DNA from 3 places in the Salinivibrio sp. PR932 genome. Region 2 is predicted to be linked to each of the others. Evidence: predicted binding sites of a transcription regulator. Region 2 holds the regulator's gene; each other region holds the start of a gene.
What was found. Region 2 encodes MetJ, which represses methionine synthesis genes. Its sites were predicted from a motif close to TTAGACNTNTANANGTCTAA; they were not measured.

Region 1: the regulator MetJ is predicted to act here: its motif matches at 12,835-12,854, upstream of metH (methionine synthase).
Region 3: the regulator MetJ is predicted to act here: its motif matches at 1,086-1,105, upstream of metA (homoserine O-acetyltransferase MetA).

The regions. Positions count from the first base shown of each region.
Region 1 is NZ_MUFM01000045.1:3,709-17,338, forward strand. It holds gene BZG84_RS15030 (acetyltransferase) at 1-282, shown strand, start outside; gene galU (UTP--glucose-1-phosphate uridylyltransferase GalU) at 545-1,405, shown strand; gene uvrA (excinuclease ABC subunit UvrA) at 1,557-4,382, shown strand; gene BZG84_RS15045 (Wzy polymerase domain-containing protein) at 4,382-6,055, shown strand; gene BZG84_RS15050 (pyridoxal-phosphate-dependent aminotransferase family protein) at 6,063-7,196, opposite strand; lysine riboswitch at 7,424-7,608, shown strand; gene lysC (lysine-sensitive aspartokinase 3) at 7,694-9,079, shown strand; gene metH (methionine synthase) at 9,119-12,784, opposite strand; gene BZG84_RS15065 (cation:proton antiporter) at 12,966-13,630, shown strand, end outside.
Region 2 is NZ_MUFM01000011.1:69,118-82,747, reverse strand. It holds partial or broken gene cytR (DNA-binding transcriptional regulator CytR) at 8-1,018, opposite strand; gene priA (primosomal protein N') at 1,188-3,389, opposite strand; gene rpmE (50S ribosomal protein L31) at 3,606-3,821, shown strand; gene BZG84_RS07615 (malic enzyme-like NAD(P)-binding protein) at 4,076-5,329, shown strand; gene metJ (met regulon transcriptional regulator MetJ) at 5,424-5,741, opposite strand; gene metB (cystathionine gamma-synthase) at 5,928-7,085, shown strand; gene BZG84_RS07600 (bifunctional aspartate kinase/homoserine dehydrogenase II) at 7,155-9,596, shown strand; gene metF (methylenetetrahydrofolate reductase) at 9,858-10,757, shown strand; gene BZG84_RS07590 (PadR family transcriptional regulator) at 10,819-11,367, opposite strand; gene BZG84_RS07585 (O-acetylhomoserine aminocarboxypropyltransferase/cysteine synthase family protein) at 11,432-12,709, opposite strand; gene ppc (phosphoenolpyruvate carboxylase) at 12,894-13,630, opposite strand, start outside.
Region 3 is NZ_MUFM01000045.1:17,664-20,083, reverse strand. It holds partial or broken rRNA gene BZG84_RS15090 (23S ribosomal RNA) at 1-259, shown strand, start outside; rRNA gene rrf (5S ribosomal RNA) at 382-497, shown strand; tRNA gene BZG84_RS15080 (tRNA-Thr) at 741-816, shown strand; rRNA gene rrf (5S ribosomal RNA) at 824-939, shown strand; gene metA (homoserine O-acetyltransferase MetA) at 1,125-2,072, shown strand; gene BZG84_RS15065 (cation:proton antiporter) at 2,118-2,420, opposite strand, start outside.

The sequences.
Region 1 (13,630 bases), on a different contig from region 2:
TATCTACTACCCAATGCGCCTTGGGCGCGGCGTATCAGCGGCATGTTCGGCAATCAGCTTGCCAACCAATCGCCCGATAAAGCTCATGCGGTATTAACGCCAACACCGGATGGAGACTGGATGGTTAGCATTCGCGCCCCCTTAAACCGTCCCCTAGGCGCAGTGGCTCTCGCACAACAATTTGCCACAGGCGGAGGGCGAGAAGGCGCGGCTGGAATCAATGCCTTGCCACAAACAAAGCTATCCGACTTTGTATCGGCTTTCAGTCGCCACTACCCATAAGTTTGCTCAGCCTCTTAACTCTGTCTCGCGTGAGCATGGGTAAAGAGTGTGAACTAACGCATATTCATGTCGTCAGAGTCTGGGTGAGCGATGAGTGAGGCCGTGCGTTTCGCTATACTGGAGCGATCGCGGCTTGCTTCCCTGCGCGTCGCCCAGCAAAATAATGCCCAACCTATTGCTGTGAGTGGCGTATTTGGTTGCCATTCACGTAAATCACGCTGCGGCCTGTATGGCCACATCAGTGACGAAAAAAGGATCCAAGATGATTAACAAATGTCTGTTCCCCGCCGCCGGTTATGGTACGCGCTTTCTACCCGCGACCAAGTCCATGCCCAAAGAGATGATGCCTGTCGTCAATAAACCATTGATTGAGTACGGTGTTGATGAAGCACTTGAAGCGGACATCCACGGCATGTGTATTGTAACGGGTCGCGGTAAGCATGCGATCATGGATCATTTCGATAAGAACTATGAACTGGAGCATCAGATCAGCGGCACCAATAAAGAAGTGCTGTTGGATGATATCCGTAACACCATCGAAAAAGCCTCGTTTACCTATATTCGCCAACATGAAATGCGTGGCTTAGGACACGCCATTTTAACCGGTCGTGAACTGGTGGGTGATGAAGCATTTGCGGTCGTGCTGGCGGATGACCTGTGTATCAACCCGGGGCATGGGGTGCTTAAACAAATGGTGGCGCTATACAAACAATTTCGCTGTTCTATCGTCGCGGTGGAAGAAGTGCCAGAAGATGAGACCCATAAATACGGGGTTATTTCCGGGCAAGAGATCAAAGACGACCTTTTCCGCGTAGACAACATGGTGGAAAAACCTGACCCGGGTACAGCGCCGAGTAATTTAGCCATTATCGGCCGTTATATTTTAACCCCTGATATTTTTGAACTGCTCGAAAACACACCACCGGGCAAAAACGGTGAAGTGCAAATCACTGACGCCTTGCTCAAGCAAGCGCAAGCCGGATGTGTGTTGGCCTATAAATTTAAAGGGGAGCGCTTTGACTGTGGCAGCGTGGAAGGCTTTATCGAAGCCACGAATCATTGCTATCAAAACCTCTACTTAGGTGGCAAAAACAAAGACGAAGCCACGGTTAAAAACCCGTAACCCCCGCTCTGCGTTGCGTCTCGACGTAAGGCTTTCCACCTTGACAAAAGGCTGTGTAAATATACAGCCTTTTTTGTTTGGTCACAGCGCCGTCTATGCGATACTGAACACCGGTGACCAATAAGTGAGCTGACTGAGAAGTAGGATAACAATGGATAATATCGACGTCAGAGGCGCGCGTACGCACAACCTCAAAAACATCAACCTAACCATTCCCCGCGATAAGTTGATTGTCATCACCGGGCTCTCTGGATCCGGAAAATCATCTTTAGCCTTTGACACCTTATATGCAGAAGGACAACGTCGCTATGTTGAGTCTTTGTCGGCTTATGCGCGCCAGTTTCTCTCTTTGATGGAAAAGCCCGACGTTGATCATATTGAAGGCTTGTCCCCCGCTATCTCCATTGAGCAAAAATCAACCTCGCATAACCCACGCTCAACTGTGGGTACCATCACCGAAGTTTACGATTACTTGCGCTTGCTGTATGCGCGGGTCGGTGAGCCTCGCTGTCCAACCCATGATGTGACCTTGGCCGCTCAGACGATTAGCCAAATGGTCGATAAAGTGCTTGCCCTACCAGAGGGCAGCAAATTGATGTTGCTCGCCCCGATTATCAAAAACCGCAAAGGCGAGCACGTTAAAACCCTCGAAAACCTTGCCGCGCAGGGCTTTATTCGCGCACGTATTAATGGCGAAGTCTGTGATCTGTCCGATCCACCAACTTTGGAGCTTCATAAAAAACACACCATTGAAGTGGTGGTGGATCGCTTTAAAGTCCGTGACGATCAACAACAACGCTTAGCGGAGTCGTTTGAAACCGCCCTCGAGCTCACCGGCGGCAGCGCGGTGATCAGCTGGATGGATGGCGACGGCGAAGAGCTGATCTTCTCTGCCAATTTTGCCTGCCCGCACTGCGGTTACAGCATGCAAGAGTTAGAGCCTCGTCTGTTTTCCTTTAATAATCCGGCTGGTGCATGCGGCACCTGTGATGGCTTAGGCGTACAACAGTACTTCGATCCTAAACGGATTATTCAAAACCCTGCGGTCAGCCTCGCCGGTGGGGCTATTCGAGGCTGGGATCGACGCAATTTCTACTACTTTCAGATGCTGCGCTCACTCGCCGATCACTACGACTTTGATCTCGAGCTGCCGTGGCAAGATCTGTCTGGCACCATTCAAGACATTCTGCTTTACGGTTCAGGCCCGAAAGAGATCGAGTTTAAATACGTCAACGATCGGGGCGATATTCGTGTGCGCAAACATCCGTTTGAGGGGATCCTCAACAATATGGAGCGTCGCTACCGTGATACCGAATCTAATGCGGTACGTGACGAGCTAGCTAAGTACATTGCGACTAAGCCGTGTGCAAGCTGTGGCGGATCACGATTGCGTCAAGAAGCACGCCATGTCTTTATTGATGGCCGCAACTTACCTGAAATTTGCGAGCTGAGCATTCAACAAGCCCTCGACTTTTTTGAACAGCTGACCTTATCAGGTCAACGTGCCAAAATTGCCGAAAAAGTTATGAAAGAGATCCATGACAGATTGCGCTTTTTGGTCAATGTCGGGCTTAATTATCTTAACTTGTCACGAAGCGCCGATACGCTTTCTGGCGGGGAAGCACAGCGTATCCGCTTGGCCAGTCAAATCGGGGCTGGCTTGGTCGGGGTAATGTACGTGCTTGATGAACCATCGATTGGTTTGCATCAACGAGATAACGCACGTTTGCTCGATACACTGGAGCATTTACGCGACCTCGGTAACACCGTTCTGGTGGTCGAGCATGATGAAGACGCCATTCGCGCCGCCGACTACGTGATTGATATTGGTCCAGGCGCTGGTGCTCACGGCGGACAAATCGTGGCTGAGGGCAGTCTCGACGATATTCTCAACAATGACAACTCGCTAACCGGACAGTACCTCAGCGGCAAGCAGGCGATTGCCGTTCCAGAGACCCGTCGCCCTCGAGATCCTGAAAAAATGCTGGTGCTTAAAGGCGCAACGGGGAACAACTTAAAACATGTCGATTTACACTTGCCCGTGGGCTTATTCACTTGTGTCACCGGTGTATCTGGGTCAGGAAAGTCGACCTTAATTAACGATACCTTCTTTAAAGTGGCCCACCAGCAACTCAATGGTGCCACCACCGCCGAGCCCGCGCCTTACGAGTCTATTGACGGGTTAGGACATTTCGACAAAGTGATCGATATTGATCAAAGCCCCATTGGGCGTACTCCACGTTCAAACCCAGCCACCTATACGGGGATCTTTACGCCGATACGTGAGCTCTTCGCCGGCACGCAAGAGGCTCGGGCACGCGGGTATAAAGTAGGTCGCTTTAGCTTTAACGTACGCGGCGGTCGCTGCGAAGCCTGCCAAGGCGATGGGGTGATCAAAGTAGAAATGCACTTCTTACCCGATGTGTATGTGCCTTGCGATGTATGTAAAGGGAAACGCTATAACCGCGAAACACTCGAAGTGCGCTATAAAGGTAAAACGATCGATGAAGTTTTGGAAATGACCGTCGAAGACGCACGTGAATTTTTCGACGCCGTCCCCGCTATCAAGCGTAAACTACAGACGTTGATGGATGTGGGTCTGAGTTATATTCGTCTTGGCCAAGCCGCCACCACCTTATCGGGCGGCGAAGCACAGCGGGTAAAACTGGCCCGTGAGCTATCTAAGCGCGATACCGGTAAAACGCTTTATATCCTTGATGAACCGACAACCGGCTTGCACTTCCATGATATTCAGCAGTTGCTAAATGTGTTGCATCGCTTACGCGAACAAGGCAACACCATTGTGGTGATCGAGCATAACCTAGATGTGATTAAAACCGCAGATTGGATCATCGATTTAGGGCCTGAAGGCGGTAACGGCGGCGGTGAAATCATTGCTCAAGGCACGCCAGAAGAGATCGTCAATGTGGTTGGTAGCCACACAGCACACTTCTTGAAGCCCATGTTGGAGCGATAATGACACAGGCGTTACCCACCCACCGAGTGAAACGAAAACCGCTTACGGTGCCCTTTTTAGGGGCACTGGCGGCGTTATGGCTGATCTGTTTGCCATTGTATTCGGTCGACTTGCCGTTGGTGGGTATTCGCCATCCTGCTGCCGCTCTGTCGTTACTCACGCTTAGTTTGGTGTTGGGGTTCGCCGGACTGGAAGTGTGGCGACAGCACACATGGCGCGTCACTCACTTAACCTGGGCGTTAGTGGCCGCCACGCTCTGTGCCAGTGTGCCATATCTTTATCCGCAAGCGGCAACGCTAAACAGTGGCTATGCCATCGCCGCATTGGTCCTCAGCCTCGGTTTTTTCTCCAGCTTACAGCAGTTTATTTTTAATCATGCCCAGCGACAAAAGCTACTGGCCGTCTTGATGCTTGCCTCTTGGTTGGCCATCCTTTCCGTCTTAGGCAACCAATCGCCTCCGGGCATGGCGCCTTTTAAGTTTGAGCATTGGGTGCCGCATTTACCCGCTGCCGTGACCCATGCGTTGTTACTCACCGGCCTAAGTTTGGCGGCTTATCTGCTCGCCCGAGAGCCAAGTAACCGCTACCGCCATCCCATAACGCAAAGCGTGTTGGTGTTCACGCCAGTGGTTATCCTGCCCGTGCTTGCCATGCAAGGACGACCGCTACTGCTCCTGTTTGCCCTTTGCGCCATTGCCTTGCAACAAGTTTATCTCAGTCGCTTTGCGACGCGGCGCCAGCACCTTGCGTGGCTGGCCGCCATGTCTGCCGGGGCGTTACTCGCGGTGTTCGGGCTGACCGGTCAAGAAAGCTGGCAATGGCTCACGCCTCAAGACAAACGCGCACTGTGGCTTGCCTGGCAGCAATTTCAACAAACGCCTTTTTTTGGCGTTGGCATGGGTCATGGACAAACGACTCTACTACTGGCATCGGCGGCACATCCGGGACACACGGGTCCTGTGAAATTACCGAGCGCGCTAGCATTGTGGTTATTGGAAGGTGGGCTTGTGATGGCACTGGCGTATCTTGCCGTGATACTGCCACTGGCGCTTCGCATTATCCGCGCCCCTTCAGGCACGCGGCGTATGCTCGTTGCGCTCGTGCTTCCGCCACTCACTGGCTTGCTTATCTATCCGGCCAGCGGTACGCAGTGGTTTAACGGCATTTTACTGCTCATGTGGCTGTACTGGCTGGATAATTTAACCAGCAAATACCAACGAATCACATTTTCTACCGCCGAATATGGGCAGCGTATCGCGACACGCAGTATTGCCACTGTAATGATCTTGGTGGGATTGTTGTGCCTATCATCGGTGTATTTAGCCAATCGCTACTTGCGTGACTCTTTATTAACCTCTCAGCGTATTGCGCTCTATCAGCAACATCCGTGGTGGCAAAGTAAACTCACCCAAGGGCTCGCAGAACAGCACTTTCAGCACAACCTAGAGACGCTGTCGGATGCCGATCGCCACCAGCACCTTAACTTATGGCTGCAGCATGTGGCACAACACCCCACGTTTGCGGGCTACCAGCATGCTTATCAGATTGCTCTGCAAATTGGCGATACGCAGCGGGCGCGCGATATTCAGCAAGAGGCGCGATATTTGTTTCCGCAAGCCGCCAAGGTGTGGACCACTCGCCACACCTTACCGATGCGCACTCTGCCGGAATAACGTGCGCCTAGCGCAGTGCGTCGCCCAATGCTTTTAAGCATAGCGCGATGTTTTCTTCACGCGCACTGTAGCCCATTAAGCCAATTCGCCATGCCTTACCAGCGAGATCGCCCAAACCAGCACCGATTTCGAGGTTATAGGTGTTGAGCAGATGTTGGCGTACCGCGCCATCATCGACACCATCCGGAATATACACCGCGTTCAATTGCGGCAAGCGATAAGGCTCATCCACCACAAAGCGGATACCTAAATCGTCCAACCCCGCTTTTAAGCGTTGATGCATGGTTTGATGACGCTGCCAAGCGTTCTCAATGCCCTCTTGATATAACTTGAGTAATGATTCATGCAATGCATACAGACTGTTAACCGGTGCAGTATGGTGATAACTGCGTTTGCCGTCACCGCTCCAATAGCCCAGCACTAAGCTTTGATCGAGAAACCAGCTTTGTACCTTGTGGGTGCGCGCTTGCATTTTTTCAACGGCACGCGCCGAGAAGGTGACCGGCGATAAGCCTGGGACGCATGACAAGCATTTCTGACTGCCGGAGTAGACCGCATCAAGTTGCCATTCATCGACTTTCAAGGGGACACCGCCAAGTGATGTTACGGCATCAACAATGGTAAGGCAGCCGTGCTCGCGCGCCAGCGTCGCCAGTGTTTGCGCATCTGAGCAAGCGCCCGTGGAGGTTTCAGCATGAACAAACGCGACGATACTAGCCTCTGGATGCGCTTTTAATGCCGCTTCAACCTTGTCGGGGCTGACAGGCTCGCCCCATGCATCGTCAACCATCACCGCGTGCGCACCACAGCGTTCAACGTTTTCTCGCATTCGGTCGCCAAACACCCCGTTGCGACAGACAATCACGGTATCACCGGGCTCTACAAGGTTAACGAAGCACGCTTCCATTCCTGCACTCCCGGGGGCAGAGACCGCAATGGTAAACGGATTCTCGGTCTGAAAGGCATATTGTAAGAGCTGTTTGACCTCATCCATCATCGCAATAAAAAGGGGATCGAGGTGTCCCAACGTCGGACGACTCAACGCCTGCAACACTTGCGGAGAAATATCAGACGGGCCAGGGCCCATCAGGGTGCGCTCTATCGGCTGAAATGAGCGGATATCGGAAATTGAAGTTGCCATAACCTATCCTTGTGTCTGCTAAATTTGCGCTTTCCGTTATAGCATACTTTGTGTTCATCGCCCCATTGCCACATCGCGAACTTACGTGCTAGAGCGCATATTCAACGGGTGGCGGATAGCGGCGGTATAGGTGCCTGATCGTCGCTTTGTAACGCAATTGGCGGTTGACAACCACTCACTAGCGCCCGTAATGTAGCCACTCACCATGTGGATCAACACATGGCCGAACATACAGAAGAGGTGCATCACTCAGGCAGTTATCACGCGGAGCCCTACTCCAAGGCGTGATAATCAGGGGAGGCGATGCCGAGGGGGTTCCGACAGGGTAAGGAGCCGCCGGCCATGAAGGCTGAATCCTTCAGGCTGTCACTTGTCATCCATTTGGACAGACAGGTGGAGCGCTTCTGGCAGAATGCCTGCCGTTTGCTCTTCCTTTTTGCTCGCGTTTGCGACGTGACTTCTGATGTTCCCCACTGACTTTTAAATATGTTGAATCAATGAGCACGAGCTCAAAAGGGGAAAAGGACGTGAACCCGTTACCATCTATTTCAGTCGCTAAATTTGGCGGCACCAGTGTTGGCAACTTTGCCGCCATGCAACAAAGTGCCGCAGTGATTATGCGCCATCCCGAGACCCGTTTTGTAGTGATTAGCGCATGTGCCGGCGTCACCAACCATCTTGTCGCCTTAGCCCAAGGCATAAAAAACGATGTCTTACGCCAAAACACACTGGATGCAATAGACGCTATCCACCAGCAAATACTGGCAGCTTTGCCTCCTTGTCATCACACCCAAGAAGCAGTGCGAACGCTCCACCAGCAGATTATCTCCTTGAGTGAGCAAGCCTGTGAGGCCCCGAGCGAAGCGCTTACCGATACCTTGGTTGCCTGTGGCGAGCTTACCTCTACGCACCTGTTTACTCACTTGCTCGTCCACCTTGGCCTACCCGCAGCTCGGATTGATGCCCGCGAATATTTGAAAACGGATAGCCAATTTGGTCACGCTATTCCAGATATCGCCCTGACTCAGCAACAGTGTCAGCGCTTGAATGCGCAGCTAGACAATCACATTCTAGTGACCCAAGGCTTTATCGGTGCCGACAAAGAAGGACGAACGACAACTCTTGGCCGAGGAGGCAGCGACTACAGTGCCGCTTTGTTTGCCGAGGCTCTCGGGGCAACAAGCTTGGCGATTTGGACCGATGTACCGGGTATTTATACTACCGACCCACGCCTCGCCGCCAAAGCACGTCCTATTGCAGAGATCAGCTTTAGTGAAGCATCGGAGATGGCGACGTTTGGCGCCAAAGTGCTCCACCCCTCCACGCTATTACCCGCGGTACGCCAGCATATTCCTGTCTTTGTCGGGGCGGCCTGTGCGCCGGAAAAAGGCGGGACTTGGATCCGAGAACAGGCGGAATCATCCCCCCTATTCCGCGCCATTGCGTTGCGCCGAAATCAAACCATGGTGACCTTGACCAGTTTGACGATGTTCCAAGCGTATGGCTTTCTTGCCAACGTCTTCGCGATCCTAGCGCGCCATCAGATCTCCGTCGATCTGATCACTACCTCCGAAGTCAGCGTGTCTTTGACGCTCGATCAAACCAATACACAGGGTGAGGTGCCCCGTTTGCCTGATGCTGCCTTAGAGGAACTCTCAACCTTGTGCCATGTTGACGTTTGCCAACACTTAGCCGTGGTCGCCTTGATCGGTAATGAGATGCGTCATACCCCGGGGGCGGTGACGCCGGTATTTAACGCCTTAGATACTGCCACCTTGCGCATGATTTGTTATGGCGCGAGTAATCACAATGTGTGTATGGTGGTTGATGACGACAGTGCCACCGAGGTGGTGCAGCGTTTACATACACAGCTTTTTGAGTAAAACCCAAAAGAAAAGCCAGCGTGCGCTGGCTTTTCTCGGTTAGGCATTAAGATTAGGGCCTAGCCACTTTTCAGCTTCCTCAAGACACCAGCCTTTACGTGCTGCGTAGCTATCACGTTGATCATTTTGAATTTTCGCTACCGCAAAGTAACGTGACTCTGGATGGGAAAAATACCAACCCGAAACCGACGCGCCCGGCCACATGGCATAGCTTTCGGTCAGTGTCATCCCCGTATGCGCTTCTACCGATAGCAATTGCCAAATCTTGCCTTTCTCACTGTGTTCAGGACAGGCGGCATAACCTGGCGCTGGCCGGATCCCTTGGTATTGTTCGCGGATCAGGGCGTCGTTATCAAGCGTCTCATCGGGCGCATACCCCCACAAGGTGATCCGAATTTGCTGGTGAAGATATTCCGCAAAGGCTTCTGCGAGTCGATCCGCCACCGCTTGGATCATGATCGCGTTGTAATCGTCCCCTTTCGCTTTGTACTCTTCCGCCAAAGCATACTCACCAATGCCGCCTGTCACCGCAAATGCACCAATCCAATCCGGCTGACCGCTGCTTTTCGGCGCAATAAAGTCTGACAAGCAATAGTTCGCACCACGCGGCTTTTGTGTTTGCTGGCGCAAGTGATTCAATATCGTGCTCACCGTTTGTCGTGACGAGTCGGTATACACTTCAATATCATCATCCACGCTATTGGCAGGAAAGAGGCCACACACCCCTTTTGCCGCTACCAAGCCTTCTGCCTCGAAACGATCGAGCCAAGCATTGGCGTCTTGATACAAACGACGGGCTTCCTCCCCCACCAGCTCGTGATCCAAAATCGCGGGGAATTTGCCACTGAGAGACCACGTCATAAAGAAAGGCGTCCAGTCGATATACTGACGTAAGGTCGCTATCGAAACATCATCGTAAACATGGATGCCTGGCTTCGCCGGTTGCGGAGGCATATAGTTTGCCCAATCCGTTTGCCACTTGTTATCGCGAGCTTGCTCCAAGGTCACCGGTGGCGTGCGGGGCGCTTTACGCTGATGCTGCTCACGCACAGTGTCATACTCTTTGGCCAAACGCGCGACAAAATCAGGTCGCTGCGTCTCGGATAATAACGAGGAGCACACCCCAACCGCACGCGACGCGTTGGGTACATAGACCACAGGCGCATGGTAATGCTGCTCAATCTTCACCGCGGTATGGGCTTTGGACGTGGTCGCACCGCCAATCAACAGAGGAATATCAAACCCTTGGCGCTCCATCTCTTTCGCCACGTTCACCATCTCATCTAACGATGGGGTGATCAGACCCGACAGACCAATAATGTCGACGTTTTCTTCTCGGGCCACCGACAGGATCTTATCGGTCGGCACCATCACACCGAGATCAATAATCTCAAAGTTATTGCACTGCAGCACCACGCCCACAATGTTTTTGCCAATGTCGTGTACATCGCCTTTGACGGTGGCGAGCAGGATCTTGCCATTGGTCTGCCCTTGCTGCTTTTCTGCATTGATGTAAGGTTCAAGGTAGGCCACCGCTTGCTTCATCACCCGTGCCGACTTCACCACCTGAGGCAGGAACATCTTGCCTTCGCCAAACAAGTCCCCAACCACGTTCATGCCCGCCATCAACGGGCCTTCAATCACTTCTAGAGGTTTACTCGCTGCCACGCGAGCCAGCTCGGTATCTTCAACAATAAATTCTGTAATGCCTTTGACCAATGCATGTTCCAGCCGCTTTTCTACTGGCCAGCTGCGCCACTCCGCGGTTTCCGCGACCTCGCTCTCACCACTATCACGATAGCTGTCGGCGATCTCCAATAAGCGCTCCGTGGCACCATCATCTTTGTTGAGCACCACATCTTCTACTGCCAAGCGCAGCGATTCAGGCAAATCATCATAGATGGCTAACTGGCCCGCATTGACGATCCCCATGTCCATGCCATTTTTGATGCAGTGATACAAGAACACCGCATGAATAGCCTCACGGACGGGGTTGTTGCCTCGAAACGAAAACGACACATTTGAGACCCCGCCCGAGATCATGGCATGCGGCAGGGTTTGTTTGATCTCGGCCACGGCGTTGATGAAATCGACCGCGTAGTTATTGTGCTCATCAATACCGGTGGCAACCGCAAAGATATTGGGATCGAAGATAATGTCTTCTGGTGGAAAGCCGACTTGCTCGACCAGAAGATGATAGGCCCGCGTACAGATTTCCACTTTTCGTGCCTGAGTATCGGCCTGGCCCCGCTCATCAAACGCCATCACAATCACCGCTGCACCATAGCGGCGGATCAAACGTGCTTGGTGAAGAAAGGCTTCTTCTCCTTCTTTGAGAGAAATAGAATTGACGATGCCTTTCCCTTGAATGCACTTGAGGCCAGCTTCAATCACCTCCCATTTAGAGGAGTCAATCATCACAGGTACACGGGCAATATCTGGCTCGGCCGCGCAAAGATTGAGAAATCGCACCATGGCCTTTTCGGCATCCAACATACCCTCATCCATATTGATATCGATGATTTGGGCGCCGTTTTCCACTTGCTGCAATGCCACTTCAAGCGCTTCGTCGTATTGCTCTTCAACGATTAAGCGTTTAAAGCGTGCTGAGCCGGTCACATTGGTGCGCTCTCCCACATTTACAAACAAACTATCGGCATCAATGGTCAGAGGCTCGAGTCCAGATAAGCGACAGGCGACTGGATGAGCCGGCAAGGGGCGAGGAGGATGCGTCGCAACGACATCACTGATCGCTTGAATATGTTCAGGCGTGGTACCACAACAACCACCGACCAAGTTGATAAAGCCTGACGCCGCCCACTCATCAATGTGTGTCGCCATCTGTTCAGGAGAGAGGTCATACTCACCAAACGCGTTGGGCAACCCCGCGTTAGGGTGGACAGAGACAAAGCCCTCACAAATGTCGCTCAGCTCTTTGACATACTGGCGCAATTCCGCCGGTCCCAGCGCACAGTTTAAGCCAAAAGACAGTGGCTCAACATGACGCAAGGAGTGATAGAAAGCGGCGGTCGTTTGTCCGGATAAGGTGCGCCCAGATGCATCAGTGATGGTACCGGAGATCATAATGGGTAGGCGCAGGCCACGAGCATCAAAGACCTTCTCCACCGCAAAGGCGCACGCCTTGGCGTTCAAGGTATCAAAGATGGTCTCCAACATGATGATATCAACACCGCCATCAATGAGCGCTTCGGTGGACTCGGCATACACGTCGACTAACTGATCAAAACTGACATTGCGAAAGCCCGGGTCATTCACATCCGGTGAGATTGAGCACGTTCGGTTGGTCGGCCCTAACACACCCGCGACAAAGCGGGGTTTATTTGGCGTTTTCGCCGTCCACGCATCAGCAACCTCACGCGCTAGCCGAGCGGCCGCGACGTTGATTTCCGCACTCAGCGCTTGCATGTCGTAATCGGCCATCGCGATTTGGGTGGCGTTAAAGGTATTGGTTTCAATAATGTCCGCGCCCGCAGCCAGATAATCACTGTGTAGCGCAGCGATTTTATCGGGTTGAGTCAGCACCAAAAGGTCATTGTTACCTTTTACATCACAGTGCCAATCTTTAAAACGCGCGCCACGATAATCGGCCTCATTGAGCCCTAGCCCCTGAATCATGGTGCCCATACCACCATCGATTACCAAAATACGTTCGCGCAGTTGTTGTGTCAGTTGGTCCATACTCATTACGCTTATCATCTTCCTCAATGCGATAATTTCATCCTACCACAGCGAAAATGGAAATCTAGACGTCTATTTAAATGAATTAATATTGATCTATTTCAAATCTGCTGTTCGTTTTGGAAGCGATTTCTATTAATATTTTGTAACTCTTTTTTCCACTCCCTAGCCGTATCAGGAATGATGTATGTCAACCTACGCTATCCTCAGCTTTATGGCCGCTGCCGCCATTATCATCGCGTTTATTAACAGTAAAATTAGCCGCGTCCAAACCACCATCGCAATCACGGCAGGTGCACTTTTACTGTCTTTAGGGATAGTGATTGCCGGTCAGTATCAAGCCCTGCCTCTAAAGGCGATTGCCGCGCAAACTTTAGGGGATATTCATTTTGAGGAGTTTCTCCTTGAGGGCGTGCTTGGCTTTCTACTTTTTGCTGGAGGGCTGGGCGTCAAACTGCCTTCGTTTTCAGACCAAAAATGGGAAATCACCACCCTAGCACTCGGTGCGACGCTGCTCTCCGTGTTTTTAGTGGGATCCGGTGTGTGGGGCGTGTTCCAACTGATTGGGGTACAATTTGATTATATTTACTGCTTACTTTTCGGCGCCCTTATCTCACCCACGGACCCCATTGCCGTGCTTGCGATTGTCAAAAAATTACATGCCCCCATGCGTATTACCACCCAAATCGAAGGCGAGTCGTTGTTTAACGATGGTTTTGGCTTGGTGGTGTTTGTGACTATTTTCACCCTCGCATTCGGACATCAAAACCCAACCTTGGCGGGTACCCTGTCGCTGTTTGCGCAAGAAGCGATTGGCGGCATATGTTACGGCCTAGTTTTAGGCTATGCCTT
Region 2 (13,630 bases):
AGTCTTACTACCGAGACGGTGGGGCAACGCTCTCACGGATCACTAATTTGGCATCTAAAAGCCGTGATCCTGCATTCACTTCACGCCCTTGTAAGGTGTTGAGCAGCATTAACATCGCCTGACGACCAATGTCGTAGCGAGGTTGGGAGACAGTGGTCAGGGGAGGATCGCAATATTCGGCGAATTGGATGTCATCAAACCCTACAATCGAAATATCTTGCGGCACGCGCATGCCTAGGCGCTTTGCTTGTTGCATGGCACCGACGGCCATCACATCACAATGACAGAATACCGCGGTGGGAGGCTCAGGGAGGGACAATAGATTGGTCATTGCCCGCGCCCCAGAGGCAAAACTGAAATCTCCCACCACGCTGTAGGCTGGGTTGACTGTAATCCCCGCGCGCTGCAGGGCCTGCTGATAGCCTTGTGAGCGGAATTGCGTCAGTGCGGTTTCCGGCACCCCAGTAATATTGGCAATACGGGTGTGGCCGACTTGGGTGAGGTAATTGACCGCCTCAAAAGCGGCAGTCAGGTTGTCGATATGCACCGTCGGCAATTCAAGATCCGGGGCATATTCACATGCCATCACAAGCGGAGGGAGATTTTTCTGCTCGGGCTTACTGACATCAAAGGGGACATCGGAGCCCAGTAGGAGCATGCCATCTGCCTGTTTGGTAAAAACCAAGTTGACGAATGAGTTTTCGCGGTGGTGTTGTTGGGCACTATCTCCGAGCAAAACCAGGTAACCGTGCTCCATCGCCGCTTCTTCGATCCCGCGGATGATCTCACTAAAGTAAGGATCGCAGATGTCTGGGACAATCGCGACGATGGTTTTGGACTCGTTGCGGCGTAGGTTACGTGCAAGTGAGTTAGGGGAATAGCCAGCTTCTACGACCGCTTGCTCAACCTTTTTACGGGTTGTGGCCGAGACCTTCTCAGGGTTCATCAGCGCGCGAGAGACGGTTGCTGTGGATACACCGGCAATGTGGGCAACGTCCTTCATTGTCGCCATAATGACAGTCCTCTTGTTATCTGTATTGTGAGATCAGACAGTTATTAGCTCGTCTGACCTGTTCTCTTAGCCAATTGCGGCCTTATTCTACCTAGCCTTGTCCGATTTAAACACGGACAAGCTAACACTTATTGCAATGAAAGTGTGATTGCTGTCGCTTTACTGCAAGGGAATGTTAAGAAAGGTCTTGCGGCTCGACATCTAATGACCACCTCACTTTACGCGACAGAGGGAGCTGTTGGATGGCCGGAAGCGCCACTTGGAGCCATTGCTGCATGATTTTTCGGCTGGGCGCTTGAATGAGGAGTTGCCACCGATAGCGACCCGCGCGTTTCGCCATGGCGGCGGGCATAGGCCCCATAATATGGCATTCATCCTGTTGAATCGGTGAGGTAGCCAGCGTTTGACGCACCTGTTGTAAAAACTGCTGGACACTGTTTTCTTCATGCCCGTCGGCGCGAAAGAGACTAAGAAACGTGTAAGGCGGCAGCCACGCCTGACGCCGTTCATTTAACGCAGATTCGGCAAAGGCTTGATAACCTTTATGCACTAAAGATTGGATCAGGGTGTGCTCTGGATGGTGGGTTTGTAATAACACGGTACCCGGCTTACTGGCGCGGCCCGCTCGCCCGGCGACTTGCACCATCAATTGGGCCAAACGCTCAGGGGCACGAAAGTCATTACTGAATAGTGCCCCGTCAACATCGACTAAGGCGACCAGGGTGACGTTAGGAAAGTGATGGCCTTTGGCGAGCATTTGTGTGCCCAATAGAATTTGATACTCACCCTTTTCAATGTCGGCCAAGTAACCTTCAAGGCTCCCTTTTCGCCGGGTATTATCGCGATCAATGCGAACGGTATTGTATTCGGGAAACAAGGTGCCAAGCTGGGATTCGAGTTGCTCGGTACCGACGCCGACACTAATAAGCTGGGTAGAGCCACAGTCGCCACATTGGGGAGGCACACGTTTTTGGTGGCCACAGTGATGACAACGCAACTCTTGGTGTTGTTGATGAAGGGTATAGTAGGCATCACAGCGTTGGCAGTTCGCTAGCCAGCCGCATTCGTGACACATCATCGCGGGCGCATAACCGCGGCGATTTAAAAACAGCATCACCTGGTTACCTTGTTGCAGGTGCTGACGCATTTCAGCAATCAGCGGCGCCGACAAGCCAGCTTCGAGGTGATGGCCTTTGATATCGAGTATCCCTTGCCGGGCGGTGACCGCGTTACCAGGACGTTGCGTGAGCTTAAGGTACTGGTATTTTCCGGTTTTTGCGTTGTGTAAGCTCTCCAGTGATGGCGTTGCCGAGCCCAAGATCACCGGCACTTGTTCTTCATGCCCCCGCATGACAGCCAGATCGCGGGCGTGATAGCGAAAGCTATCTTGCTGCTTATAGGAAGGGTCGTGCTCCTCATCGATAATGATGATGCCAAGCTTTGCCATGGGGGTAAAAAGCGCTGAGCGTGTGCCAATCACTATCGCGGCTTGATTTTCCCGTGCGGCCAGCCAGGCGTTGAGACGGTCGGTATCGCTGAGCCCTGAATGCATCACGGTCACAGGAACAGCAAAGCGGCGCTCAAAACGGCGAATGGTTTGTGGTGTCAGGCCAATTTCTGGCACCAGGATGAGCGCTTGCTGGCCACGTGCGAGCACCGGCTCAAGCACATTGAGATACACCTCGGTTTTGCCTGAGCCAGTGATCCCCTCTAATAGCGCGCAGGCAAAACCATCGCCAGCATTGAGGGTGGCAACCGCCATCGCTTGCTCGTGGTTTAACGTCGGTTTTTCTTCGGTCACCGCAAAGTTTTTTACCCAAGCATTGGCCTGAGAAGGGGGCGAGTAGGGCGCGATCCAGCCTTTTTCTGCCACCGTCTTTAGCACCGGCGTGCCGATGTCTTGTTCGATTAAGTCGGCTTGAGTGGCTGGACCGTGCGTGAGAAGCTGCAACACTCGGGCTTGTTTGGGGGCGCGGCTCAGACCTGATAGAGGTTGGTTTTGTCCTGACTCGGTGATTTGCCACCATTTTTGTTGCTGCAATGTCGCAGGGCGTCCTTTACGCAGCGAGGTTGGCATCACCGCCCCCATCGCATCTCCTAGCGGATGATGGTAAAAACGGCTCGCCCATTGCAGGAGATTGTATACCGCGGGGGTCCAAACCGGCTGCGTGTCGAGTACGGTATCAATCGCTTTGAGTTGGCTGGCTTCCACACTGGCCGTTGGCGACAAGCCGGTAACGATGCCAACTTTATGCTGGCGTCCAAACGGCACCTTGACGCGCCCTCCGATGATTGGATGCTGATCGTCTGCAATACGGTAATCAAAGGTTTTCGGCAAAGGGACAGGCAAAGCCACCTGAGCAAACTGTTCCATCACAACATCTTATTGGCCAGAAGGAATGTCAGTGTAACGGTTAGCCACACGTTGGCAAAGCCTTGTTGCACCGTAAGAGACACGCGGATTGCACAAAAAAGTTGCGAAAAAGAGGGCGCTTGATTAGAATTGCGCGCCTTAGAAAATGTTTGTTAACGACGTGTGGTGCCCGGCTTAGGATCGGGAGAGCGACACGGCCTTTAAGATGAGGTTATCCCTATGAAAGCTGGTATCCATCCAGAGTACAAAGCCGTCACAGCAAAATGCTCTTGCGGTAACGAATTCGCGTTCAGCACAACCCTAGGCAAAGACATTTACCTAGACGTGTGTGACAAGTGTCACCCATTCTACACTGGTAAGCAGCGTATCCTTGATACCGGTGGCCGTGTTGACCGCTTTAAGAAGCGTTTCGGTGCCCTTAGCAGCAAAAAATAAGCCGCTATTGACCGAATACAGAGAAGGGACGCATCAGCGTCCCTTTTTTGATCGTATCGTCCCTGTCATCGGACAACAGGTCCGAGCATCATCGCGAATGCGCTGTTAGTACTGGTGGACGTTTGCTCCCTGCGTTACCATCTTTTTTATTATACAAACCTTCCCTGTGTGGTTTGTAGAGTGTCTGACTAATATCGGTGACGCTTCCCTGTCGATATTAGTTTCCCCTTCACGATAATAATTAGGAACACTAGATGTCGGACGATAAACGCCAGCAAGCGCTGGATTATCATGCATACCCTACTCCCGGAAAAATTTCTGTTGAATTGAGCAAACCTGCTGACTCGGCCGCGGATCTCGCGTTGGCGTATAGTCCTGGCGTTGCTGAGCCTGTGCGTGAGATAGCGCAAGATGCGGATGCGGTTTACCGCTATACGGGTAAAGGCAACATGGTGGCGGTGGTCTCAAACGGCACCGCGATTTTGGGGCTAGGAAATTTAGGCCCCATGGCTTCTAAGCCTGTCATGGAAGGTAAAGCTTTATTGTTCAAGCGTTTTGCTGGCTTGGACTCGATCGACATTGAAGTCAAACACCGTACTATCGATGAATTCGTGGATACCGTGGCGAACATCGCGGATACCTTTGGCGGTATCAATCTCGAAGATATCAAAGCCCCAGATTGTTTTGAGATTGAAAAACAATTAATTGCACGTTGCGAAGTGCCTGTATTTCATGATGATCAACACGGCACGGCCATCGTCACCGCTGCCGGCATGCTTAACGCGCTTGAGCTGCAAGGCAAAGATATCCGCGAGGCGACGGTGGTGTGCATGGGCGCAGGCGCAGCGGCTGTTGCCTGTATGGAGCTATTAATAAAATGTGGCGCTCAGCGGGAAAAAATCTATATGTTGGATCGTAAAGGCGTGATCCATACGCGTCGTGACGACATCAACAAATACAAGCAGCTGTTTGCCAATAACACGGATAAGCGTACCCTCGAAGATGTGATTGAGGGCGCGGATATGTTCGTTGGCGTCTCCGGTCCAGACTTGCTCTCACCCGACGCCTTGAAGCTGATGGCAGATAAACCCGTGGTATTTGCCTGCTCGAACCCAGATCCTGAAATTCATCCGGATGTGGCGCATCAAGTGCGCGATGATCTGATCATGGGAACCGGGCGTTCGGATTACCCGAATCAGGTCAATAACGTGCTCTGCTTCCCGTTTATTTTCCGTGGCGCATTGGATGTACGTGCCAGTGAAATTAACGATGCGATGAAGTTGGCAGCGGTAGAAGCCATTCGCAGCCTAGCCAAAGAGCCTGTCCCACAAACGGTATTAGACGCCGCCGGTTTGTCTTCGCTAAGCTTCGGCCCAGATTACATTATTCCCAAGCCAATGGACGCGCGTTTATTACCTAAGGTCGCCCGCGCGGTAGCGCTGGCCGCCGTGGAAACCGGCGTGGCTCGTATCGAGATGCCAGAAAACTATATGCTCGATAAGGCGTAATGCTTGAGCGTGAGGAAAGCGCGGTGGAATAGAGCCTGAGAAGGCTGTACTGAGCACCTATCATTACAGAAAACCCGCCAATCGGCGGGTTTTTTTAGTATTCGCTATCGTCGAACTCGATACCAAGCTCTTCCATGATCCGACGTGCTTCAGCGGGAATGCTGTCGGGTTTATCCTTACGGATATCGTCATCGGTTGGTAGTGGTTGGCCGGTGTAGGCATGAAGAAATGCCTCACACAACAACTCACTATTGGTCGCATGACGGAGGTTTTGCACCTGACGACGAGTACGCTCGTCGGTAAGAATTTTTAGTACTTTTAATGGGATAGAGACGGTGATCTTCTTTACCTGCTCTTTCTTTTTACCATGTTCGGCATACGGATTAATGTAGTCGCCGTTCCACTGCGCCATGTCTCACCTATCTTGATTATGGAATACCCAGAATGATGCTGCGGAGATTTTAGCTATATTAACCGCCACATGCAAAGGAGTATAGACGTCTAGAAGTGTTGACGTCCCAAAAAGCACAGGGTAAGGTGGCAGTATGAAACCTGGATCACGCCCACGATGCGCAAACCAGACTAGCAAGGATAGATCATGACTGAGAAAAAAACCGACACTATCGCCGTTCGGACCGGAATTGGGACTGACACCCAGCACCATGCGGTGGTGCCTCCCCTGTACTTATCGACCAATTACCGTTTCCCGGCACTGGGTGATGTGCCTACTTACGACTACGCGCGAGGCGGCAACCCAACGCGTGCGCAGCTCGAACAAGCGCTGACTGACTTAGAAGGGGGCGCAGGTGCGGTGGTGACCAACTGCGGGATGTCGGCGATAAACTTGGTGCTATCTCTGTTGGAGGCTGGCGAGCATATTGTCGCCCCACATGATTGTTATGGCGGCACCTATCGCTTGCTCGAATCGCGTGCCAAACAAGGGATCTGGCAGGTAAGTTTTGTCGATCAATCGGACCATGATGCGTTGGACCAAGCATTGGCTAAACAGCCCAAGCTCGTGCTGGTGGAAACCCCATCCAATCCACTCTTACGCGTGGTCGATATCGCAGAAATATGCCAAAAAGCCCATCAAGTGGGGGCTTGGGTGGTGGTCGACAACACTTTTTTATCTCCCGCTTTACAGCAACCTCTTGCGCTAGGGGCCGACATGGTGGTGCATTCGACCACCAAATTTATTAATGGTCATTCTGATATTGTCGGTGGCGCGGTGATCGCAGCAACCAGTGAGCTTGCCGAAACCTTAGCGTGGTGGGGCAACTGTATAGGCGCCACGGGCAACGCGTTTGACAGTTATATGACATTGCGAGGGTTGCGTACCTTAGGCGCACGGGTTAAACAACACCAGCAAAACACGCAAGCGGTACTCGCCTATCTGCAAACGGTTCCTGCTGTGCGCCAACTCTATTATCCGGGACTCGCTACCCATCCGGGTCACGAAATTGCTGCCCGTCAGCAATCAGGCTTTGGTAGTATGCTGAGCTTGGAATTGGATACCGACAGTGACGGGGTGGCGCGTTTTATCGCAGGCCTTTCGCTATTTGCTTTAGCAGAGTCGTTAGGCGGTGTAGAAAGCTTGGTCACACACCCAGGCTCCATGACACATCGGGCGATGAGTGATGTGGCGCAAGCGGAAGCGGGTATCGCACCGACTTTGCTGCGCTTTTCAATCGGACTGGAAGATGCGGATGATCTCATCGCTGATTTGGCCCACGCTTTTGCGGCACTGGCCGCGTAACCTGAACAACGTTACGGCGCTGTTCCTTGCTTTACCCTGATATTTGGTTAGACAAAGAGAGACCTTGTCATGCATGCGCAATCGACGGAGACGTCCCCTGAATCACAACGACAACTTCATAAATTTGGCGGCAGCAGCTTGGCGTCGCCCGCCTGCTATCGTCGGGTTGTAGATGTATTGACCGCCCACGCGGGCCGCCAAGATTTGATTGTGGTCTCCGCGGCAGGCAAAACCACTAACCAATTGATCGCCTATTTGGCTCAGCTCAACAAAGACGGTCGCCTCGCCCATGAAACGCTACAGACCTTGCGCGGCTTTCAGCAAGATTTAATTGAAAATCTTATTGATGGTGAAGATAAGCAGCGCCTTGTCGATGCCTTGTATACAGACATCGCCACGATTGCGACCTTGGGTGAGGGCGCGCTGACTGACGCAGATAAGGCGCGTATTCAAGGGTTTGGCGAGGTATGGTCGGCACGCTTACTGGCGAGCTTGCTTAGCCAGCACCAGCAACCGGCTGTGATGTTGGACTCACGTCTGTGTCTACGTGCCGAGCGGGCAGCGCAGCCGGAGGTTGATCGGGGAGCGTCTTGGCCATTGCTGAACAACCAGTTATCCCAATATGCCCACACCCAAGTGGTGATCACGGGCTTTATGGCACAAAATCAAGCGGGAGAAACCGTGCTGTTAGGGCGCAATGGCTCCGATTACTCGGCCACTGTCTTGGGGGCGCTTGCAGGCGTGAGCCGTGTGACCATTTGGAGTGATGTCGCCGGGGTCTATAGCGCGGACCCACGCCATGTTGATAATGCCTGTTTGCTGCCTTTAATTCGTCTTGACGAGGCGGGAGAACTGGCGCGACTCGCGGCTCCCGTGCTGCATAGCCGAACCTTACAGCCGGTGGCGCAAAGTGCGACCGACCTGACGTTGCGCTGCACCCAAGCGCCGGATAGCGGATCAACACGTATTGAACGCGTGTTAGCCACCGGGCGCGGGGCAAAAATCATTACGGCGTTGGATGAGGTGAGCTTGCTCCAGTTTGATGTCGCGCGAGGACAAGATTTTCAAGCGATAAAACAAGAGCTCAGCCGGATTTTGTCACAGCTAAAAGTACAGCCATTAGCAACGGATTACCAAGACGACCAGTACCGTATTTTGTTAGCGTTTACCACGGAAGTCGTGGCATTGGTAATGGCGCAAATTCAAGATGCCGGCCTCCCAGCTGAACTCAAACTGCGTGAAGGCTTTACCATGGTGGCGGCGGTTGGGGCAGGCGTGGTGAACAACCCCGTACACTGCCATGGCTTCTATCAGCAACTCAAATCACAGCCGGTGGAATTTATCAGTGAGTCGGCCTCTGGGCTGAGCTTGGTTGCTATCCTACGCCACGTCCACACTCAGGCACTGGTTGCCAGTTTGCATGATGCCTTGTTCCAAGCTCAGCGCCGTATCGGCTTGGTGTTGGTGGGCAAAGGCAATATTGGTACCCGTTGGCTAAGCCTTTTTGCCGAGCAAAAAGCACACTTGGAAAAGCGTCATGGTAAGGAAGTCTCACTGATTTCAGTGGTGGACAGCCGCAACCAATGGCTTGATTTTGCAGGTATTGATGCCACGCATGTGTTGGATGGGTTTGACGAGCGTTGCGAGCCTTATTTTGATGATGAGTGGCTCACCCGTCTACTGAATCACCCGTATGACGATGTGATTGTGTTGGATGTCACCGCCAGTGAGTCATTAGCGTACTTGTATCCGCGACTTGCCGAGCATGGCTTTCACTTAATCTCCGCCAACAAAGAGGCGGGCGCCGCACCCGCCGAGCAGTACCACGCGATTCAGCAGGCGTTTAGCAAAACCGGGCGCCATTGGCTCTACAATGCGACCGTGGGCGCCGGGTTACCGATTAACTACGCGGTGCAAGATCTGCGTGAAAGTGGTGACACGATTGTTGCACTGTCTGGGATCTTTTCTGGCACTTTGTCATGGCTGTTTTTGCAATTCAGTGGTGAGGTCCCCTTTAGCGTCCTGCTTGAGCAGGCTTGGCAGCAAGGCCTAACCGAGCCTGACCCACGGGATGATCTTTCTGGGGCTGACGTGGTGCGTAAATTGGTGATTTTGGCACGTGAAGCGGGCATGTCCCTCGAACCTGAGCAGGTAAAGGTTGAGTCCTTGGTGCCTAAGTCACTGGCTGATCTGTCTTTGGATGCCTTTCTTGATAATGCACACCAAATGGATGAACCGCTACAAGAGCGATTAGACAAAGCGCATAAAAATCGGTCAGTGCTACGTTATGTGGCGCGCTTGGAAGTTAACGGTCACGCCCATGTGAGCCTAGAAACCCTACCCAGCGAGCATCCACTTGCGCATCTATTACCGTGTGACAATGTGTTTGCGATTGAAAGCCAATGGTATCGCGAGAATCCTTTGGTCATTCGTGGGCCAGGGGCGGGACGTGATGTCACGGCAGGCGCCATTCAATCCGATTTAAATCGCTTGATAAGTCGCCTTCACTAACCCGCTAATGGATAACCGTGATCAAGCTGTCTGCGCGCTGCGTAGGCAGCTTTTTTTGTGCCGTTACCCGCGTTGTGAGGTGTGCATTGATGGCTGTGTCGTCTATCTTCATAACACCATGAGTTTTTTTCATGGCTTGCATCGTTGACATTTTAGCCGAATCACGACAATCTTTAGACATGTGGACGTCTAAACGTATAAATCAAAAGCAGAGCAGAAACAGGCAGACTGAACAGCGTCGTTCGGTGTCAGGGAGAGGATATGAGCTACACACACGCAGGCCACATTGATGCACTCAATCAGAACATTGCTGACTTAGATGGCGATATTAACGTCTCATTTGAGTTTTTTCCTCCCAGCACCCCAAGTATGGAAGAAACCCTCTGGAACTCAGTACATCGCTTAAAAGCACTCAAACCTAAGTTTATGTCGGTAACCTATGGCGCCAACTCCGGTGAGCGTGATCGCACCCATGACATCGTGAAAAGCATTCATGACCAGACTGGTATCGCGGCAGCACCCCATCTAACCTGCATTGATGCCACTGAAGATGAGCTCCGTCATATTGCCCGTGATTATTGGCAAAATGGCATCCGTGACATTGTGGCGTTGCGTGGCGATTTGCCATCGCCGGAGAAGAAGCCGGATATGTACGCGGTCGATTTAGTCCGTTTGCTCAAAGAAGAGCATGACTTTGATATCTCGGTTGCCGCTTACCCTGAGGTGCACCCAGAAGCGAAAAGCGCGCAGGCGGATTTGATTAACCTCAAGCGCAAAGTGGATGCTGGTGCTAGCCGGGCGATTACCCAGTTTTTCTTCGATGTCGAAAGTTATCTACGTTTTCGTGATCGCTGTGTTGCCGCCGGGATTGACGTGGAAATTGTCCCAGGGATTTTGCCCGTCTCTAACTTTAAGCAGGCGTCGCGCTTTGCCAAGATGACCAATGTGCGTGTGCCGCAGTGGATGCACAAACAGTATCAAGGGCTGGAGGATGATCCTGTCACGCGTCAGATGGTGGGCGCCTCTATTGCGCTTGATATGGTGCGAGTGCTAAGCCGTGAAGGCGTGAAAGATTTTCACTTTTATACCCTCAACCGTGCGGAATTGACGTATGCCCTGTGCCATACCTTAGGGGTTCGCCCGCTTGCGGTCACGCCTTAAAAAAGATACGCCCCGGTTATGTCGGGGCGTATTAGGTTGCGTGTTGTGTTTGTTGTAGTGATTAAGCACTGGCGGCGAGCATAGTGAGCTCGTCGCGCACTTCCTGCGCCCATGCCATCCATGCACGACGTTGATGGATGCTGCGTCGCAGTGCGAGGCGCATTAAACGTTGTTGTGACGTGAGCAGAGTGACTTGGCCATATTCACGCTGTTCCAGTAGCGTATAGTGATTAAGCAGCTGCTGAGACTCGGCAATCAAGTTATTCACATGATCCAGCATGGGAGCTGGGTCGAGTACATCACAACTGAGTAGTCTGGCGACATACTCGTCACGTGGTGGGGCTAACTTGGGTGTTTGAATAAACCACGCCTCAAGCATCTCAGTGCCGACAGGTGTGATGGCGTAGACCTTCCTATCGGGTTTACCGACTTGCGGCTCCAGGCGGTAGGTGACAGCACCTCGATCGGCGAGCTTATTGAGTTCACGATATACCTGTTGATGGCTGGCTTTCCACACATTGCTGATGGTGGTGGAAAACGCCTTGGTAATATCATAACCCGTGGCCTCGCAGTTGCTTAGCACTGTCAGTATTACATGGGGGAGTGACATCTCTTATATCCACAGTTTTGTTTGTACAACGATTGTTTCCTGGCGGCGGCTAGCCTTCTTTGGGCTATTTCACCGTCGCCAAGGCTTGTTCCAAGTCGGCAATGATGTCATCGATATGCTCAATGCCGACACAAAGACGGATCATCTCTGGCGTTACCCCGGCTTTGGCTTGTTCTTGCTCATTCAGTTGGCGGTGGGTCGTCGAGGCGGGGTGACAAGCCAGCGATTTAGCATCACCGATATTCACTAAACGTTTGAACAGATTAAGCGCATCATAAAATTTCACCCCTTCATCAAAGCCGCCCTTTAAGCCGAATGACAGCAATGACGCGGGCAGCCCGCCGCGTATCAGTGACTGGGCGCGGGTATAATGTGGGTGAGCGGATTGACCCGCATAGTTCACCCACGCGACGGCGGGGTGATGGGCAAGGTAATCGGCCACGGCTTTGGCGTTTTCGCAGTGGCGCTCCATCCGCAGACTTAAGGTTTCTAAGCCTTGCATCAACATAAAAGCATTCATCGGCGAGAGGGCTGCGCCACTGTTACGCAGCGGTACCGTACGTGCGCGGGCAATAAACGCCGCAGGACCAAAGGTCTCACTGTAAACCACGCCATGATAGGCCGGTTCCGGTTGTGAGAATTGCGGGAAGCGGGCTTGATGGGCCACCCAGTCAAAGGTACCGCCATCGACAATCATACCGCCAAGGGTGGTGCCATGGCCGCCAATGTATTTAGTCAGCGAGTGCACCACGATATCGGCGCCATGCTCAATGGGTTTACACAAAACGGGCGTAGCCACGGTATTGTCGACCACCAAAGGGACACCATGCGCGTGTGCGATTTTGGCAAAACCCGGTATATCCGCGATATTGCCAGCAGGGTTGCCAATCGACTCGCAATAGACCGCTTTGGTGTTGTCATCGATCAGCGCCTCAATCGCACTGGCGTCGTCACTCGCGGCAAAACGCACCTCGATGCCTTGCTCGGGAAGCATGTGGGCAAACAAGGTATAGGTGCCACCATAAAGCTGTGGCGTGGCGACGATGTTATCACCGGCCTTGGCAAGTGTTTGAATCGCATAGGTGATGGCGGCCGCACCGGCACTGACGCAAAGCCCTGCGATCCCCCCCTCTAATGCCGCCACCCGTTGTTCCAACACGTCGTTGGTCGGGTTCATGATCCGTGAGTAGATATTGCCTGGCACATCGAGGTTAAATAGATCAGCGCCGTGTTGGGCATTATCAAACTCGTAAGCGACGGTTTGATAGATAGGTGTCGCCACCGATTTGGTAGTGGGGTCGGTCTGGTAGCCGTGATGAATCGAGAGGGTTTCGTCTTTCATGGCAATTCCTTTGCGTTGTTGGGTCGCGTCAGTGCGACCTTCAATAGTAATAATATTATCAATGCAACAGCAAGCATTCGCTGACGCTTTAGCTAAAAAAAACGAGCAGCGGTTGCCGTGACACGACAAATCGATACGGAAACAAAAAAGCCGTACCCTGAGGTACGGCTTGGTGCTCGGTGATTTAACCGGTATTACGTAGGCCGGCGGCAATCCCCGCGATGGAAATCATCAAGGCATCGTCGAGTGATTGGTCCGGATCCTCTTGCTGACGCGTGCGGTATAACAGTTCGGCTTGTAGCATGTTGAGCGGCTCGACATAAATATTACGTAAGCGAATCGCTTCAGCCCCCCACGGGTTTTGCTCCATCAGGTTATCGCTGTTTTCCACCGCCAGCACCACTTGGATATCTTGGCGTAATTGCTCACGCAAGGATTCACCTAGCGGCCAGAGGCTTTCATCGACCAAGCGCTGATCATAGTACTTGGCAATGTCTAGGTTGGTTTTGGTAAACACCATTTCCAGCATCCCGAGACGGGTGGAGAAAAACGGCCATTCGCGGCACATTTCTTCCAGCTGGGCTTTGTGGCCCTTTGCAATGGCGTGATCGATTGCTTGTCCAGCCCCCAGCCAAGCCGGTAGCAATAAACGGTTTTGACTCCAGGCGAAAATCCAAGGAATCGCGCGCAAGCTTTCCACACCGCCGTTGGGGTTGCGTTTAGAAGGGCGCGATCCCAGTGGTAGTTTGCCTAATTCAAGCTCAGGGGTGGTGGAGCGGAAGTAAGGGACAAACTGCTCATGCCCACGCACTACATCACGGTAGGCTTGGCAGGAGATGTCACTCAAGGTGTCCATCAGCTGTCGCCATTCCTGCTTAGGCTCCGGCGGTGGCAGCAAGTTCGCTTCCAAAATCGCGCTGG
Region 3 (2,420 bases), on a different contig from region 2:
CTGCTCCTAGTACGAGAGGACCGGAGTGGACGAACCGCTGGTGTTCGGGTTGTGTCGCCAGACGCATTGCCCGGTAGCTAAGTTCGGCACAGATAAGCGCTGAAAGCATCTAAGCGCGAAGCTGGCCCCGAGATGAGTCATCCCTAGAGCTTCGAGCTCTCTAAAGGGTTGTCGTAGACTACGACGTTGATAGGCAGGGTGTGTAAGCGCTGTGAGGCGTTGAGCTAACCTGTACTAATTGCCCGTGAGGCTTAACCATACAACACCCAAGAGGTTTTGGGTTGGACTTRAAATAAAGCCAGTTGATTGTGGCGAGAACGAACAGCTTTCTAGATTGATGGTTTTCACTTTTTAAAAAAGTGAAGACAAAACAAAATTTTGCTTGGCGACCATAGCGCTTTGGACCCACCTGACTCCATGCCGAACTCAGTAGTGAAACGAAGCAGCGCCGATGGTAGTGTGGGGTCTCCCCATGTGAGAGTAGGACATCGCCAGGCTTTCATTGCTTATCTTGTTGATAGCTCGATGCTTTTGATATCTGCGATGCTCATGTATTGGCATACACTGCGCGTCTCGATTCAACATCCTCATCGCATCAAACAAGATAATCTAATTAGAGCTTAATGTTGGGCTTTAGTTAGCAAAAATTTAAGCATCAAAGCGGATGTCTGTAAGACTTTGATGAGAAGTGATTTAATTATCAAAGCAGATAAAAAGTAAGACTTTGGTAAAGCGTTTTCGCTGATATAGCTCAGTTGGTAGAGCGCACCCTTGGTAAGGGTGAGGTCGGCAGTTCAAATCTGCCTATCAGCACCAGTATTTTCTTGGCGGCCATAGCGTAACGGCACCACCTGAATCCATGCCGAACTCAGAAGTGAAACGTTGCTGCGCCGATGGTAGTGTGGGGTCTCCCCATGTGAGAGTAGGTCACTGCCAAGAGTTATTCATAAGCCCTCCGCATTTGCGGGGGGCTTTTTCGTTTCTACGTATTGTCCTTCCATACCGATTCCTTTCTATTCTAAATAGAGTATTACCCTTTCCCACTTGATTATTGCTTGAGCTCTATAATCGGCTGCGTTATGTTATTAGATATCTGGACGTCTAAACATCTCTAGGAGGCAGTGATGCCGATTAAAATTCCGGACCAACTTCCCGCGACCAATATTCTGCGGCGTGAAAATATCTTTGTGATGACAGAAACGCGCGCGGTAAGTCAAAACATCCGTCCGCTGAAAGTCCTGCTTCTAAACCTGATGCCAAAGAAAATCGAGACCGAAACGCAATTTATGCGTTTGCTCTCTAACAGCCCTTTGCAAGTGGATGTTGAGCTTTTACGGATAGATAACCGACCAAGCAAGAACACGCCGACCGAGCATCTTGATACCTTCTATCGCCAATTTGAGGCCGTGCGGGGGCGTAACTTCGATGGTTTGATTGTCACAGGCGCGCCACTCGGATTAGTGCAGTTTGAGGACGTGATTTACTGGGAGCATTTACAGGATGTGATGAATTGGGCACACCAACATGTCACCTCCACACTCTATATTTGTTGGGCAGCGCAAGCGGGCTTAAAGCTACTTTACGATTTGCCTAAGAAAACTCGCAAAGAAAAGCTATCAGGTGTTTATCGCCATCAGATAAATAGCGAGTTATCTAAGCATCCACTATTACGCGGTTTTGATGATAGTTTCTTAGCGCCTCATTCACGTTATGCAGACTTTTCTCCTCATTATCTGAATGAACATACCGATCTCGATATCTTAGCCACGTCCAATGAGGCGGGGACGTATCTGGCCGCGACGAAAGATAAACGCAATGTGTTTGTCACTGGGCACCCTGAGTATGATGCGCATACTTTGAATGACGAGTATCACCGCGATTTAGAGGAGGGGATGGAGCCGGTGATCCCCATTAACTATTACCCGGATGACGATCCTTCTCAGCCACCGTATGTGAGCTGGCGCAGTCACGGGCATCTGCTGTTTGCGAATTGGCTGAACTATTGTGTCTATCAGCAAACCCCCTTCGATTTGGATACATTTTCAGCGTCTAACTTTACGCTTGATGAATAAAAAAGGCGCCACCTGGCGCCTTTATGATAGACAAAGGCGCGGAGTTCATTGAAGGCGCTTGTCCATCTCGTCTTGAGCTGCGTTTGCTTTATCAACCATGCCGGTCATGGTTGAGCCTTGTACCAAAATAGAAAACACCACCACCGCGTAAGTCATCACCAAAATCAGCTCTCTGACATCGATTTGTTTTTCTGGGACCACAATAATGCCAGCTGGTACCGCCATGGCCATGGCCAAGGCGAGGCCTCCACGCAATCCTCCCCATGTGAGAATGCGCACAGCCCACGGGTTATATTCGCGAAAGCATCGGAAACCGAGATAGCAGGCTTTGACACTCAAATAGCGAGC